DNA from 3 places in the Paenibacillus sp. GP183 genome. Region 3 is predicted to be linked to each of the others. Evidence: riboswitches for the same ligand, from Rfam matches in the RefSeq annotation. Region 3 holds a riboswitch; each other region holds the start of a gene.
The links. A riboswitch is a leader RNA that binds a small molecule or an ion and turns the genes downstream of it on or off. The one in region 3 is predicted to bind cyclic di-AMP.

Region 1 (5,146 bases), 920 kb from region 3:
ATGTTTGGATGATGCCACATGTATTCCTTGCAATCCAAGATTTCCTTGTCCACTCGTTTGCTGCACGATTGGCACATATTCCTGCTAGTTTTCTGATATAAACGTCCACACTCAGGGCAATTTTCAACCAACATCTCGCTAACACCTTCTTAACTGGATTTTAAATTGATGAAGGGAAGTTAGAAGGGCTATGTTAATTTCAGACTTTCTTTTGCTTGCTCATAGCCTATGGATAGATCCATTAGTAAGAATATTCCAGGGTTACTCGATAAACGTTTCTTCAAACGTGAATGCAGAAGGGGTTTTTCGTATTTTAGAATAGTTATGATCTCCGCTACTTTACCGCTGTTTCTTTGGAGATCAAGTAATATGTCAACACATTCTTGAAGAGATTTAGGATGGTCTTCTAAAGCTCGAACTTCTTCCAAGGCTTTCATCTATCTTGTTCCCTCGATTTTTAGCTAGACTTGTAACTATATAGAATTACATTATAGCAATGAATAAGTTATTATTCTGTGTGCATTGCTACAGTTTTCTGAAAAAGCCCTTGATCCCTCTTAAAAGTGATCTGTGAGCTGCTCTGGAGCAAAACTTACTCGCAATAATCCCCACAAAGCGATAAGGCTTGTGGGGATTATTGATTTGCTATGTAACATACGTTCTATTCTCTGCGTTCGTGGTCACCTCGTGTTTAAACCTCAATAATGATTCGGTTGATCGGGGATTATTTGTTTAAAGGTATATCCGCTTGGCAGATATTGCTGCCCGTTTGGATCCACCGGCCTGTTATATAATTGTTCATATGGAATTAATGTAATGTCGTATCTTGCGAATTTTCCATTTACCGTACACCAGTAAATAAATTGATTTTCCTCTTTCCTCGGTTCAATTAATACAGGCAATGTATAGTAATATTTATCGCTGATTGCATAACTCTTAACGGAATTAACGAAAGTGTTCAAAGCATCGATTTTTTTCTTATCGGTGATCCCGGTCATTGGAATTGGATTCGTATAGTCATATGTATAGTTAGGTTTTGGAGTCTCTTTCCAAGCTTTTTTTAATTCTTCTTCGCTGACAAACAAATCCTCCGTGTACTTTTCTTTTGAAATTGTAAGCCCCTTGGTATCGATTCCCATTTTATGAGCATCGGACAACCGATAATGAATCTTTCCTTGTGCATTATAAATCGTCAATATTGTATATGTACTACCTAAATACTGTAAGGTTTGAGAAGAAGCGCTCATCATCGTAATAACATCAGTTACTTTATCACTGAGTTGATCACTATAAATCCTGCTGTTAACATGAATAGCTTTCGCTTCATTATCCCAGTTGACCTGTGCATCGAGATACTGTGCAATACTTTTCAATGGAAGGTATGAATTATTGTCATAGATCAATGGTGGACTTGTTAATACCACCGGTTTTCCATTTACAAAAACTTTAAAATCAGGTCGTAAATAAGCTTCCACTTTCTGAAGAACGTCCTGAGCGTAAACACCCGCCGTAAAGCTAAGTCCTATCACAACCGCTGCCACCAGAATTCGAATGTTAAATTTTTTCATGGATTCTCCCGTGAGATATTTTTTATATTCTATTTATCTTCTATTTATCGACTTTAATCCATCTGATTATGAGTTTTTTTGTAGTAATAGCAATAAAGCCCTCACTCCCTGTTGTTCTAGTTGCTTCGCATGAAAAAACGGAGTCGGTTGGTTTCCCTTTTAACGTATTTTTCTCTCATGGGAGGGAATATTACTTGTCAATATCCTTTGCGAATAATTTGCTAAAACAAGAATGGAGAGTTGAGGAAAATACAAAAAAATGCTGCTCTCATTTCCGGTAAAATGGCAGGTAAATTAAGTCGGCTGACAGGTCATAAGGGTACCACTCTGCCTGGAGTTGTCGCATTGAAAATTGACCCGAAAATTTTATCGAAAATATCCGGACAAATTAAATATTTTATTTTTATTACCGGTACAAATGGAAAAACGACAACGTCCAATCTGTTAGCGCATCTCTTGAGGTCAGCGGGAATGAAAGTTTTGAATAATACTGAAGGCTCAAATATGATCTCAGGGGTAGCCTCGTGCATGGTTAATCACGCTTCAATATCCGGTAGACTGAAGTACGATTACGCTGTATTGGAAATTGACGAAGCCAGCTTACCGGTGGTTATGAAGCAAGTTACTCCGAAAATGGTCGTTATAACTAATTTTTTTCGAGACCAATTAGATCGTTATGGGGAGATAGATACTCTGATTAACCATATTGGTGCTGCCATTCATCCCATTCAAACAAAATTGATTTTAAATGCCGATGATCCGCTGGTTTTTCGATTGAGCTCTTTTGGCAAAGAGGATGTCTTTTTCGGGCTTGGCAAACAGTCCTACCATTTTGGAGATTACGGCATGTGTGAATCTAAATATTGTCCGATATGCGGTGAGGAAATGAAGTATGATCACGTTCATTTTGGCCAGCTTGGATTTTTTACCTGCTCTTGTGGATTTGAACGCCCGGACCCTCATTATGAAATCGACAGCGTTCAATGCAACCCCTTAACTTTTTCACTGAACAATAAAACGTACAGGATCAATATGACTGGCGCCTATAATGTTTACAACGTATTAGCGGCGGTTGCTTGCGCAGCGGAATTAGGGGTTCATGTTAAGAACATACAAGAATCCTTATATAAGTTTCATCCCGACAATGGACGTATGCAGGTGTTTCAATTTAGGGGATTTCCCTTCATCGTTAATCTCAATAAAAATCCATCCGGCACGAATGTCTCATTGTCGGAAATCCTTTCTACGAATCACGAGAAGCAGATCGTCTTTTTTATTAATGACTTTATTGCCGATGGTGAAGATGTGTCATGGATTTGGGATATAGATTTCGAATGCCTTCAAAGGGAAGATATCAAAACAATAGTATGCTCCGGCAGCCGCGCATCCGACTTGCTGTTGCGTCTTAAGTATGCCGGGATTGATCCCAATAAAGTGTTTAAAATTCCTTCTATAGATCAGGCCATAAAATACGCGCTTAATCATCCTATGCACACTTATTTGTTGCCAACCTATACAGCCTTGCAGCAGGTGAAAAAGTATCTTGTTAGGAGTGTGAAAAAGGAAAATGAAGCTTATCCTTTATAACTTTTTCCCGGATCGGTTAAATTTGTACGGAGATAAAGGAAATGTGCTAGTTCTTAAAAAACGGTGCGAATGGAGAGGCATTGAATTAACAGTTGTGGATATCAAATCGACTGCTTCATTGAACTTTTCGACGGTTGATATTTGCTTCATGGGCGGAGGGAGTGACCGTGAACAGGGTCTGGTTTCCAATGAATTTTTGAAAATAAAACAAGAATTTAAAGAATGTGTTGAGGACGGTGTAAGCTGCCTCGCCATATGTGGAGGTTATCAGCTTCTGGGGAGTTGCTATGTAACTTCCGATGGCTGTAAGTATAAGGGGATGGATATTTGCAGCTTTGAATCCATATCCAACAAAGATCGTCTGGTTGGTAACATGATGATTGAATCAAATGATTTTGGCAAAATAATCGGTTTTGAAAACCATTCCGGCCGAACCTATCACAACTACAAATCGCTAGGAAAAGTCATCAAAGGCTTTGGTAATAACGGTGAGGATGGAACTGAAGGGCTCCACTATAAAAATGTAATCGGAACGTATCTCCATGGTCCTCTTTTGCCTAAAAATCCTTGTCTATCGGATCACATCATTGCAGCCGCAATAGACAGAAAATACGGCAAAAGGGAACTTATTCAATTGGATGATGCTTTGGAGAACGATACCAAACAGAATGCGGAGAAAATTTGTCTCTCCTGAAAGAAACGATATTGTCTGAGCATCGCGAACCTAGGCACTCGTCAAATTGACAAAAGTACAAGTAATGCTAATTTATGTTAAAAAAGTAATATTGTAAATAAATGTGGGTTACATTATCCATTTTAATATGTTAGTCTTATCTAAGCCGAAACTTTCGTTTAGAAAGTGCGGGGGATGATTTATTTATTGAACAGAACACCTGGTGCCGCTCAGCTTTGAGCTGTCAGGATATCGCTGTTCATTTGGGGTGAATATCGGATCGTATCCGAATAGGGACTGTATCCTTTTGTCCGAACCCGACAACTAACCTCGTAGGCAATATACTAAAAGGAGAGATAGTATGAATATTCAACCTCTGAAAAAGACAGTGGTTGGGCTTGCTTTAAGCCTGTCCATTGCCGGATTCGCACTACCCGCTAACGCAGTCCATGCTGCGTCGAATAATACAGTTCAGACCGTTTCCGGAAAGTCATTGGCGTACAGCAAAGTTATGAACATTGTCGCTACAGCTTACTCCGAAGCGCCGCAAGAAAACGGATGGGGCCCTGTTGATTACTTCGGCAATCCCCTTAAAATAGGTACTATTGCCGTAGACCCCAATGTGATTCCACTCGGAACAAAGGTATACATTACCGGTTATACCTTTAATGGCTTCCCAAGAGGGTTAATCGCTACTGCAACCGATGAAGGCAGCGCGATTAAAGGGAACCGGGTCGATATTTTCATCCCGAGTTCCACTGGTCCTGCGAGTGATTTCGGTATCCAAAACGTGAAAGTTTACGTATTGAAATAAAAAGTATAAAAAGCAATAATCCCCACAAACCTTAAAGGCTTGTGGGGATTATTGCTTTGCTAAGTATTTCTGAATGAATAAAATATAAGTCCTTCAAACCGATTTAACCGTACTTGCCATGTTGTAATTCGACTCGAATTGAACGCTGGCGCATAGCGTGTTCTGCTTCAATGTGAAATCAAGCATGATTTCACCATGAGTCCAATTCTTCTTGTATTTCAGAGATTCAATTGCCATTTGGCGAAAAGTTTGGTATTGGGATTCAACGAGCCCTTTTGTATTCGCTTGGAGTTCTCCGCCTTTACATTCTAGCGGCAGATGCCTGATTCTATACTTTCCAATCACATTGTTGCGGATTTGAATAAAAACTGTCCCCGATGCATCATTTAAATTATTTGAATATTCTGGGATGTAGGACTATTATACTGTGACACTTTCACTTTTTCAACATATTTTTACATATTTATGCTTTAACATACTTTTATCGGAAGATTTCTATGAGTC
Region 2 (5,146 bases), 3.4 Mb from region 3:
TGCGCCTTTAATGTCCAGAGCTTTAAAATCAATGCCATCAAGCAGGGCTCCGCGCAAATCCGCGCCTTGCAGCTTCACTTTGGCCATCTGCGCACGTGTGAGGTCAGAAGATCTTAAGTCTGTTTTTTCCAGGTTGCATTCATATAAGTCAGCCTCTATCAGGCGTATGCCGCGCAAATCCTGTTTTGATAAATTGGCATACCTTAGGTTGGTATAAGACCAATCTCCGCCACGGATCGTAATACCGTCCAATTGGGCTTTTGTGAAATCAGAGCCTACCATTTTACATTCGTCAAATTTGGCGACAAACAGGTTCGCCTCTTGAAATTGGCAATTGGTAAAGGCCGAACCCGTATGAATGGAAGCATTAAACATCGCTCCCGTAAAATCACATTCGATGAAGCTGCATCCCTTTGTCGTGACTTCTTCCAAGTGAGTTCCACGAAACAGGCATTTTACAAACGTACAGCCAAGCAGCTCACCATCTCTTTGATCTGCTTGGCTGAAGTCGACTTCTTCGTAGGTTTGGTCCGTGTACTGGAACACGTCTAAAATCCTATTTTATGGGAAACAGGTTTGTTTTCACTGTTTAACACAATGTTTCTAATCGAAGAAACAGGAATGATATGACTCTCGATTGAGGTTGTGTAGGTCAGGAACTTATCATCAGCCTCTTTAATCGTACCTCTGCTTACAAGTTGGCCGTCAATGAAATAAATAGTGGCTTCTTTACCATTGAGATAGCTTAACATAGATAGGATCATCCTTTCTTTGATTCAATTTCTATTGATTTCGATTATACGCACTCATTCATACGTTGTCCATCACGGGAAAAAGTGATGATTGCCGAAAAGGTTTCACGACAAATCAAACAGACTGCCGATTTCTCGACAGCCTGTTCGCTTCCAGCCTGAAAAGGCTTGTCCTATTTATTTCGTGAATTCCTGTACCCATTCGCCATTGTAATAAGCAACACCAATTTTAGCGAAATTCGGACTTAAAATGTTTTGACGATGTCCTGCGCTGTTCATCCAGGCAGTCATAACTTCCTGCGGTGTTCTTTGACCCATGGCAATATTCTCGCCAGCATAGCTATATTTAATGCCAAATGCTGTCATCATGGCAAAGGGAGAGCCGTAGGTAGGGGATGTATGGCTGAAATAATTGTTGTTGTACATATCTTTGGCTTTTGCCAAAGCCATCGACGACAATGCGCTGTCGCTAGATAAAGCACTGAGTCCTGCATTGGCACGCTCTTTGTTAACCAAGGAAACAACTTGATTCGCATATGAGGAAACAGATATGGTACTGCCCGTTGACTTCGGTGTGGTACTGCCCGTAGACTTCGGAGGGCTTGGAGGGGAATAGCTTGCTCCAGGGATGTTTAGAACCAATCCCGGCCAAATGTTATTCGGGTTGGATATCTGCGGATTAGCTTTAATAAGACTGCTTAAGCTAATTCCATTGCGATTGGCAATGAGCGACATGGTATCACTGCTTTTTACCGTATACGAGGCAGCAGAAGCGGCTCCGGCTCCGATGATCGTACTTAGTGCAAGAATACCGGTTAAAACGGACTTTCTGAAACGCATTGAATCCATCCTCTCTTTTTTGCGGCCTGCGAGGTTAGCTGACGGGTTCGGGTCAAAGAGCAATCGCCCGGCCATGGATCATGGCTTCACCCCAAACAACAATGGGTTCCCCGCGCATCATATGAAGCTTCGGCCTCTTAGTTGATATTTCTCATAGATCATGAGATTACTAATTTTAACATGGTCTGCCTATTTATGTCTTTGTACTAATTTTACCAATTTATTGGGCCAATTTGGACTGGACAACGTCAAAAAAAACTGCTCTTGTAGGTTCAAGCAGTTCTAAAGACTCTATTTTGCTATATTTTGTTGCAAAGGTGGTTATACAAATAGGTTAATATGGTTTCCAAGATGATCATGGACACTTGTTTCCATAAGCACGATTTGAGTCACGCTGTAGTATTTCCAGGATGATTTATTTTTGCTGGTTTCATCCGTATGACGATGGGATTGTTCCTTTTTATCCGAGTCGTATTTATTAACGGATTGAGGAGCAGTTACAGGTTCCACCACAGTTATGGGTTCCAATTTATAAGAATTTCTAATTTCCATAATGCTGCCTCCTCGTAATTGCAATAAATATATACTTATTATATAACCCTGTGGTTGATGTCTGAAACAGTAAACTGAAGAACGCGGCGAAAGGTATTTGGCTTTGCAATCGAGAATAAAGAATTAGAGAATGATTTAAAAATTGGAGGTTGTTTAATTGTTAAGAGACGATGATATTTATGAATACATTTCAACAAAATACGATTTACTCGTATCCAAGGAAGACTATTTAAATAACATATCTACAACAATATTTGAGATTGCTGATTTCAACAATAAAGACGTTGCCGATATCGGTGCTGGAACCGGAAGATTAACTTGTATGGTGGCTTCTCAATCTAAAAGCATGGTGGCAGTTGATTTTGCTGCAGACATGCTTAAGGTAACGGCAAACAAATTATCTCAAAGAGGATTAACCAATTGGAAAACGTCGGTTTCTGATTTAAGACAACTCCCGCTTGAAGATCAAAGTATAGACATTGTCATGGCAGGATGGAGTATTTGTTATTTGTGCAGTTCCAATCATCAAGAATGGAAAGAAAATTTACATCTCATCATGAAAGAAATCCATAGAGTTTTAAGACCGAACGGGACAATCATCATTTTAGAAACCTTAGGCACTGGAAATGAAGAACCGACACCGCCTGATTTTTTGAATCAATATTATGAGACGCTTAGAGATACATATAAATTTAACCATAAGGCAATTAGGACAGATTATCACTTTGACTCCGTCCAACAAGCCGCGGAATTATGTCGTGAATTTTTTGGAGATTGGTTAGGAGATCGGATTGTTAAAGAACAATCAAGCATTGTACCGGAGTGTACAGGTGTTTGGTGGCGGATTCAGGAAGGTGACTTATCATTAATATAGCAGAACTCAACCATATTGAGTTGTTAATGAAATCATTTAATAGACCGTGGTTTATCGCTGGCGGATGGACTATTGATTTAGCCATAGGTGAATTGACAAGAGCACATAAGGACATGGATATTTGCATTTTCAGAGAGGACCTTGATTAAGCAATTGCTTTTTTTGGGGAATGGGATATTAAAGTTGCAATCCCGGGTGAACATCGATTAGAGCCCTTCCAGACATTAAGTGATGTTGATCTGCCAAGATATTGTTTGCATTTATTCAGAGGGAACGATTTTCTGGAAATACTGGCAACCGAACAAATTGCTAACGAAGTAATATTTAGAAAGAATAGAAATATCAGAATGAACATCCATGATTTTTCAAAGGGGAAACCCTCAAGACCATATGTAAATCCGGCTTGGCAATTACTATTTAAAAGTCTTGGAACAAGAAAAGAAGATGAGCATGATTTTAAGGTGTACTTGGATCGAGTAAATGATGAACAATCAAAGAAATGGTTACTGGAAAGTATGATTGAAGTTAACGGAAATAAGAGCTGGATAGAAGCATTGAGGAGGGTTGTTCCCATGATTACTATTGATAAAGTACGGCAATATGCATTGTCCTTACCAGAATCAAAGGAAGTTGAGCATTGGGGCAAACCCTCATTTCGAATTAACAACAAGATTTTTGCTATCATTCAGGAAGATGGAATTACATTAACGATCAAGACAATTGGTGAAGATCGTATGATATTTACCACTATGGACTCCAAGACATACAGAATCCCGGATTCATTTACAAACTTAAATTACATGCATGTCAATCTAAACCATGTGGATCCGGAAGAATTAAAAGGATTAATTTTAAAAGCATGGAGAAGTTTAGCTCCTAAGCGACTAGTAAAGCAATATGGCGACCTTTAAATTAACCGGGAAAGAGGATGGAATCTATGTTCACTTTTGTGGTAAACAGTGAAATTGAATTAAGAATACTGGAAGTGCGGGATGCTGAAGAAGTTTTCAATCAAATAGACAAGAATCGTGAATATTTATCAATGTGGCTGCCTTGGGCTTACCATTCAAACTTCGAAGATACGAAAGCTTATATCCAATCTGAACTGAATCGATTTGCCAAGAACGGTGGCGTTACGAGCGGTATTTTTTATAAAAATAAATTTGTAGGATGTTTAAGCACCCACGAGATTGATTGGAATAACAAGAAAACATCGCTCGGATACTGGATTGCAGAAGAGTTTCAAGGACGAGGAATTATGACTGATTCCGTTAAAAGTATGATTAACTATCTATTCAAAGTGCTGGGATTAAACCGAATTGAAATTAGAGCTTGTACAGAGAACTTGAAAAGCAGGGCTATACCTGAAAGACTTGGATTTAAGCATGAAGGAACGATAAGACAGGCTGAGTTGAATAAAGAACGCTATTTGGATCATGAAGTATATGGACTTCTAGCTGAATAATGTAAACATACAAATATATATTTTTAGGGGAGTTTCTTTTGAAGCCTATTAAAAGATCAAAACTAAGACTAACCTTAGGGACCCTATATTATAGATGTAAAAGATACATGGAATGGTATTTTGGGCAGACCAAATTCGCAAAGGAAATTCAGAATAAACCATTAGCCTTTACGACTTTTAAGCATCAGACCCCACTGCTTAGGCAATTAAAAGAAGTAGAGATGTGGCTTCAACAAAATAAGATTAAAAACCTCAAAATAGCTGCCCAAAAAATTGATGGAATCATAATTAATCCTGGTGAAACTTTCTCCTACTGGAAATTGATCGGTTGTCCTACCAGTAAGAAAGGATATGTGGAGGGCATGGTCCTATTTTACGGTGGATTTAAACACGGAGTAGGGGGTGGCTTGTGTCAATTATCCAATCTTATCTACTGGATGACTCTGCATACGCCTTTAGAAATTACGGAAAGGCATCGTCATAGTTATGATGTTTTTCCGGATTCCAATAGAAGTCAGCCCTTCGGCAGCGGCGCAACATGTGCCTATAATTATTTGGATTTAAGAATTTATAATCCAACTGAGCAACCTTATCAGCTTAATGTCTACCTAACGGATGACCATTTGGTTGGTGAATGGAAATCCACTCTTCAACCACAGTACA
Region 3 (5,146 bases):
GGTTCCTTCAAAAGTGTCCGAATCGGACTCCAAACGAGCAGGGGGACCAGCACTAAAGCCGTTATCCATATATAAGGATAAGATGTCGGAAGATGCTGTAGAGTTTTGGCATAATAATAGGAAGAAACAATTATAAGAAAAAGCAAAAACCCGATAAAATTGCTTCTTGCCGCATACTGCCAGTAGCCGATCGTCTCCCTCGCATAGCGCTCAAACCGCTGCTTCCAAAGAGACTGAACATCCAATTCCATGAGGCTCATGGCGTACCGCCTTCACCTTGCACCAGGTTGTAAAACAAATCATCAAGGGATGCACCGGGCAGCTGTGTTTGCAAGCGAATTTCATCCAAATCGCCATAAGCGACTATATGGCCGCGATGAAGCACGATGTACCGGTCACAGTATTTTTCTATAGTCGAGAGAATGTGAGAAGAAATCAGGAAGCTGGCGCCCCTTCTCTTCATTTGTACCATTAGATCGAGCAGTGAACGAATCGCCAGCGGATCGAGACCGAGAAAAGGCTCATCAATTATGTACAGCGAGGGCTCAATCAGAAAAGCATTCATAATCATCACTTTTTGCTTCATGCCCTTGGACAGATGATTGGAAAAACTGTTCAGTTTATCCTTCATCTGAAATTCGCCAAGAAGCGCCTCCGAGCGAGCTTTGAAGACGTCTTTCGTCAAACCGTAAGCCATCGCGGAAAGCTCCAGATGCTCACGGATCGTGAGCTCTTCGTAGAGCTCAGGACTTTCCGGTACATAAGCATAAGCGGACCGATAAGCAAGCGGATTGTCCTTCAAGGTTAATCCGTTGATGCGCACGTTTCCTTTTTGAGGATGAAGCAAGCCCAATATGTGTTTGATGGTCGTGCTTTTGCCTGCTCCATTGAGTCCAATCAAGCCGATCATCTCACCTGGACGGACCGAAAATGTGATATCATGGAGCACAGGCTTGCCCGGAATATATCCTCCATACAGGGTGTCCACTTGTAAAATGGGCTGCACTGTACTCGCCTCCCTTTTCAGCAAATCTTTGCAAATCTATGTAATTTTCATCCAATAATATTATAATCGAATTCGCAAACAAATCATAATTTAGCACCGTCAAAGTTGTAAATGGGCAATTGAGGGCGTTATAATGAGAAAAACGTACCAATTAGTTTGATTAGCCCTATAAAATCCTTAATTTTCCTGTTTCACGTCGTTTTTAGCTGGATTCAGTCCCTTTACATGTCGGACATTACAGCGTACTATTTTCATAATAACTTAATAAACCACTTTCAATTTTCCATTCGCTGAGTTCTTTTTATGGGAAACGGGGGAACCGCTGTGAAACACCAGGAAGACCACAAGTCATCTGGATGTGCACAGAATGTTTATCAGGGGTGAATCCAAAGACGACAAGCCAAGCTTGCGTACTAGGTAGGGCGACTCTCACGTCCGAATCCGTCAGCTAACCTCGTAAGCGTATCGAGAGAGGAACGATTGTCGTGCCTTGTTGTATGTTACATGCAAACTGTGCCACGGGAAGACTCCTCTTTCCGCGGCTTTTTTATGCTCATCTCCAGAGTAAGACGTAAATACAGCAGGACCTTTGGACTATATGATGAGGAGGTGGAACTACCGGAATAGAGCGGTAATGGCTGTTCTATGGCTGGGAAAGCTCGGCTGCGAAGCTGAAGAGATTTATTAAGTTAACTAAAAAAACTTAGTCGCGTCATATTTAAAACCAAGCGTTACTCGACGGCGAGGCTTTGAAGGAGGACCGAAATAAGTGGGCACAATTTCTACACTTGAACCCCATGTAAACCGATCATCCAGCATGTCCTTGGCATTGCGATGGAAGCGTGAAAACTTACGTATGATCTTAACCATAGCAGCTATCACATTCGTAATGACTTTCATGTTTTTGGTGTTGTTGTACGGTACGGCTACCAAGAGCGTATCCGTAGTTGTGAATGGACAAGAAACCGTTGTACAAACCAAACAATGGGTCCTTCAACGCCTACTGGATGAACAAGCCATAAAGATTGGCGAGCACGATCTCGTTTCCGCATCTTTGACCTCCAGGATCAAGGGAGGGGAAACATTTACTATTGATCATGCCACACCGATTCAACTGACTGCTGACGGACAGACCACAACTGTTTATACAACTGCAAAAACGGTGGAAAGTGCTTTACAGGATTTACATATCGCACTTGGAGAATTAGATCGAGTCTCCCCTGAACGGAATACAGCGTTAACCTCAAACTCCGAGATTAAAATTGTGAGGGTTAAGAAAGAAATAGACCAAATCAATGAATCGATCGCTTTCGAAACCGAACAAAAAAACGACAGTACCTTGCTTAAAGGCAAAGAGCAAGTCGTCCAAGAAGGCGCAGAAGGCGTGCTGGTTAAAAAAACAGAGAAGGTCTATGAGGACGGCCAACTAGTTTCGGAAAATGTAGTAGATCAGCAAGTTCAAACCGAAAGCGTGAAGAAGATCGTCGCTATCGGAACGAAAAATCCGGTGACGATTTTATCGGCTGCTTCGGAAGACAAAGCCCAAATTTCCAAGAATGGCATCAACTTCGGTTATAAGCAGGTACTAAACAATGTAACGCTCACTGCTTATTCTGCAGGGGTTGCTTCTACAGGCAAGAGTGAAGGCGATGCCGGATATGGCAAGACCTTTACAGGAACCACAGTGTCTGAGGGCAGAACCATTGCCGTAGATCCGAAGGTCATTCCTTTGGGTTGGTGGGTGTATATCGAAGGAATAGGCTTCCGTAGAGCTGAAGACACAGGAAGTGCTGTCAAGGGGCAGAAGATCGATGTTTATTACGATAGCCATGAATATGCCAACAGGTTTGGCTTAAAGCGAGGCTATACCGTATATGTGATCGGACCCACGAAACCTTCCGAGAATTAATCGGATATCATCTGCCTGGAAGGGCAGAATGAATAAATATATGTACCTTCTGCAGCAAGGTGAAAGAAGAGGAGCCTCCTCTTCTTTTTCTGCGTTGATAAGATATAAGTTATTCTAAACTTATCTTGCTTCGCATCAAGAGGGAAGAGGTGCGTTTATGATTAAAGAAATCATTGTGGTTGAAGGCAAGGATGATACGGCTGCGATTCGAAGGTCGGTCGAAGCGGATACGATAGAAACCGGAGGCTCAGCCATTGGGGCTGCCGTTTTGCAGCGGATCACCCTGGCGATGCAGCGCAGAGGGGTGATTATCTTTACAGACCCTGATCATGCAGGGGAGCGGATTCGTAAAATCGTAGCTGCCAAAGTTCCCGGCTGCAAGCATGCTTTTATCACCCGGCAGCAGGCAGAGTATAATGGCGATATCGGGGTTGAGAATGCATCGGCTGAAACGATACGAGAAGCGCTTGCCAACCTGAAGACCGAGTATGAAGGTGCCGTTTCCGAGCTAACCCTGGCCGATCTTATGAAGGCTGGGCTCCTTCATCATCCCGATGCTGCATCCAGAAGGCTGGAAGTGGGTAACACATTGGGCATCGGGTACTGCAATGGCAAGCAATTTTTCAAACGCTGTGCGATGTTTCAAATATCGCGCGAAGAGTTTGAAGCGGCAGTAGAACAATTGGACAAATGAGGGCTAGAACATGAATATGAATCCACTCAGCAAGGCAGCATCTGAAGATGTAGCTACACCCAAAAATACGAAAAACCTGATCCAGAAGCATGGTATCGTGCTCAAGAAAAGCTTGGGTCAAAATTTCCTGATTGACCAGAATACTTTACACAAGATCGTCGGCGCCGCAGAGCTGAGCGGCGACAAGGGTGCGCTGGAGATCGGCCCCGGCATCGGGGCGCTCACCCAGCAGCTGGCCAAGGCCGCGGGGCGCGTCCTGGCGGTCGAGATCGACCAGCGGCTGCTGCCGATTCTGGCCGAGACGCTGGAGCCCTATCCCCATGCCACAGTCGTGCATGGGGATGTGTTAAAGCTGGATCTGCCGGCGCTCATCCGGCAGCATTTTGACGGCATGGCCGGCGTGAGCGTGGTCGCCAACCTGCCGTATTACATCACGACGCCGATCATCATGAAGCTTCTCGAAGAGAAGCTGCCGCTGGAGAACATCGTCGTGATGATCCAAAAAGAAGTGGCCGACCGCATGGCGGCACGTCCTGGGGGCAAGGAATACGGCAGCCTCAGCATTGCCGTTCAGTTTTACTGCGAGGCGGAGCTGGTCGCCATCGTGCCCCGCACCGTCTTCGTGCCGCAGCCGAACGTCGATTCCGCCGTAATCCGGCTGCGCGTGCGCAAAGAGCCGCCTGTGCACGTGCAGGACGAGGACTTCTTCTTTGAAGTCGTCCAGGCCTCCTTTGTGCAGCGGCGCAAAACCATCTACAACAACCTGGCGGCGAGGTTCTTTACCAAAGAGACCAAACCCGAGCTGGAGGCTTTGCTGCACAGCATCGGGATTGATCCGATTCGCCGCGGCGAAACGCTCAGCATGGAGGAATACGCGCGCCTCGCAGCTGCGCTCAGCGCCCGCAATTAGCGGACGTCTGCGACTGGACGCTAGCTAGCATTGCTGTCTCCCCGCTCACAAGCCGCCCATCCTGCCTCCGGCAGTAGGCACCATTTGCCCATTCCTGCCATACGATAGTCGAGGAGGGGATGGCGCAATGAGGCAAGGTGACCTTGTTACCAGAAAATCCTATGGCGGAGACCTTGTATTTAAAATAGAGCAAGTGGAACGTCTGAGGGCAGTGCTGCGTGGTATCGATTATCGACTGATGGCGGATGCACCCCTGACCGATTTGACAGCTGTCAACTCTACAGTTGTTTTTGAACATGCGAGATCCGTGACACCGCAATTTCGGGAATCCATGCGCAGGCTGGAGCAATATCGGGTTGATCTGCAATTGAGGAATCAGCAAGCTTTTCGAGATAAGCAGAAGGCTGGATCCACGTATTTCGAAATGCCGGGTAAAGTGCTGCATGTGGACGGGGACCCGACTTATTTGCGAAAATGCATGCAGCTTTATGGCGAGCTTAGAGTACCGGCGGAAGGGTTTTATATACCCGAGCCGCAGATGGCGGATGGTCTCTATCGCCTTCTTCCGCAAATTAAGCCCGACATCGTGGTGATTACCGGCCATGACGGCATTATTAAAGTTCGAAA

Region 1: linked by a shared signal. The riboswitch ahead of BLV33_RS23265 (3D domain-containing protein) and the one ahead of BLV33_RS18570 (3D domain-containing protein) in region 3 are both predicted to bind cyclic di-AMP.
Region 2: linked by a shared signal. The riboswitch ahead of BLV33_RS01935 (CAP domain-containing protein) and the one ahead of BLV33_RS18570 (3D domain-containing protein) in region 3 are both predicted to bind cyclic di-AMP.

The regions. Positions count from the first base shown of each region.
Region 1 covers NZ_FNSW01000001.1:4,692,727-4,697,872, reverse strand. The annotation lists gene BLV33_RS23285 (hypothetical protein) at 189-437, opposite strand; gene BLV33_RS23280 (stalk domain-containing protein) at 699-1,568, opposite strand; gene BLV33_RS23275 (Mur ligase family protein) at 1,809-3,155, shown strand; gene BLV33_RS23270 (type 1 glutamine amidotransferase) at 3,136-3,849, shown strand; cyclic di-AMP (ydaO/yuaA leader) riboswitch at 3,983-4,184, shown strand; gene BLV33_RS23265 (3D domain-containing protein) at 4,190-4,642, shown strand.
Region 2 covers NZ_FNSW01000001.1:394,257-399,402, forward strand. The annotation lists gene BLV33_RS01925 (pentapeptide repeat-containing protein) at 1-546, opposite strand, end outside; gene BLV33_RS01930 (hypothetical protein) at 549-752, opposite strand; gene BLV33_RS01935 (CAP domain-containing protein) at 930-1,592, opposite strand; cyclic di-AMP (ydaO/yuaA leader) riboswitch at 1,600-1,737, opposite strand; gene BLV33_RS01940 (hypothetical protein) at 1,914-2,144, opposite strand; gene BLV33_RS01945 (class I SAM-dependent methyltransferase) at 2,302-3,018, shown strand; gene BLV33_RS30560 (nucleotidyltransferase domain-containing protein) at 3,045-3,167, shown strand; gene BLV33_RS29775 (MmcQ/YjbR family DNA-binding protein) at 3,366-3,929, shown strand; gene BLV33_RS01955 (GNAT family N-acetyltransferase) at 3,956-4,483, shown strand; gene BLV33_RS01960 (VanW family protein) at 4,522-5,146, shown strand, end outside.
Region 3 covers NZ_FNSW01000001.1:3,776,453-3,781,598, forward strand. The annotation lists gene BLV33_RS18560 (ABC transporter permease) at 1-260, opposite strand, end outside; gene BLV33_RS18565 (ABC transporter ATP-binding protein) at 257-1,006, opposite strand; cyclic di-AMP (ydaO/yuaA leader) riboswitch at 1,285-1,485, shown strand; gene BLV33_RS18570 (3D domain-containing protein) at 1,776-2,915, shown strand; gene rnmV (ribonuclease M5) at 3,073-3,609, shown strand; gene rsmA (16S rRNA (adenine(1518)-N(6)/adenine(1519)-N(6))-dimethyltransferase RsmA) at 3,620-4,519, shown strand; gene yabG (sporulation peptidase YabG) at 4,647-5,146, shown strand, end outside.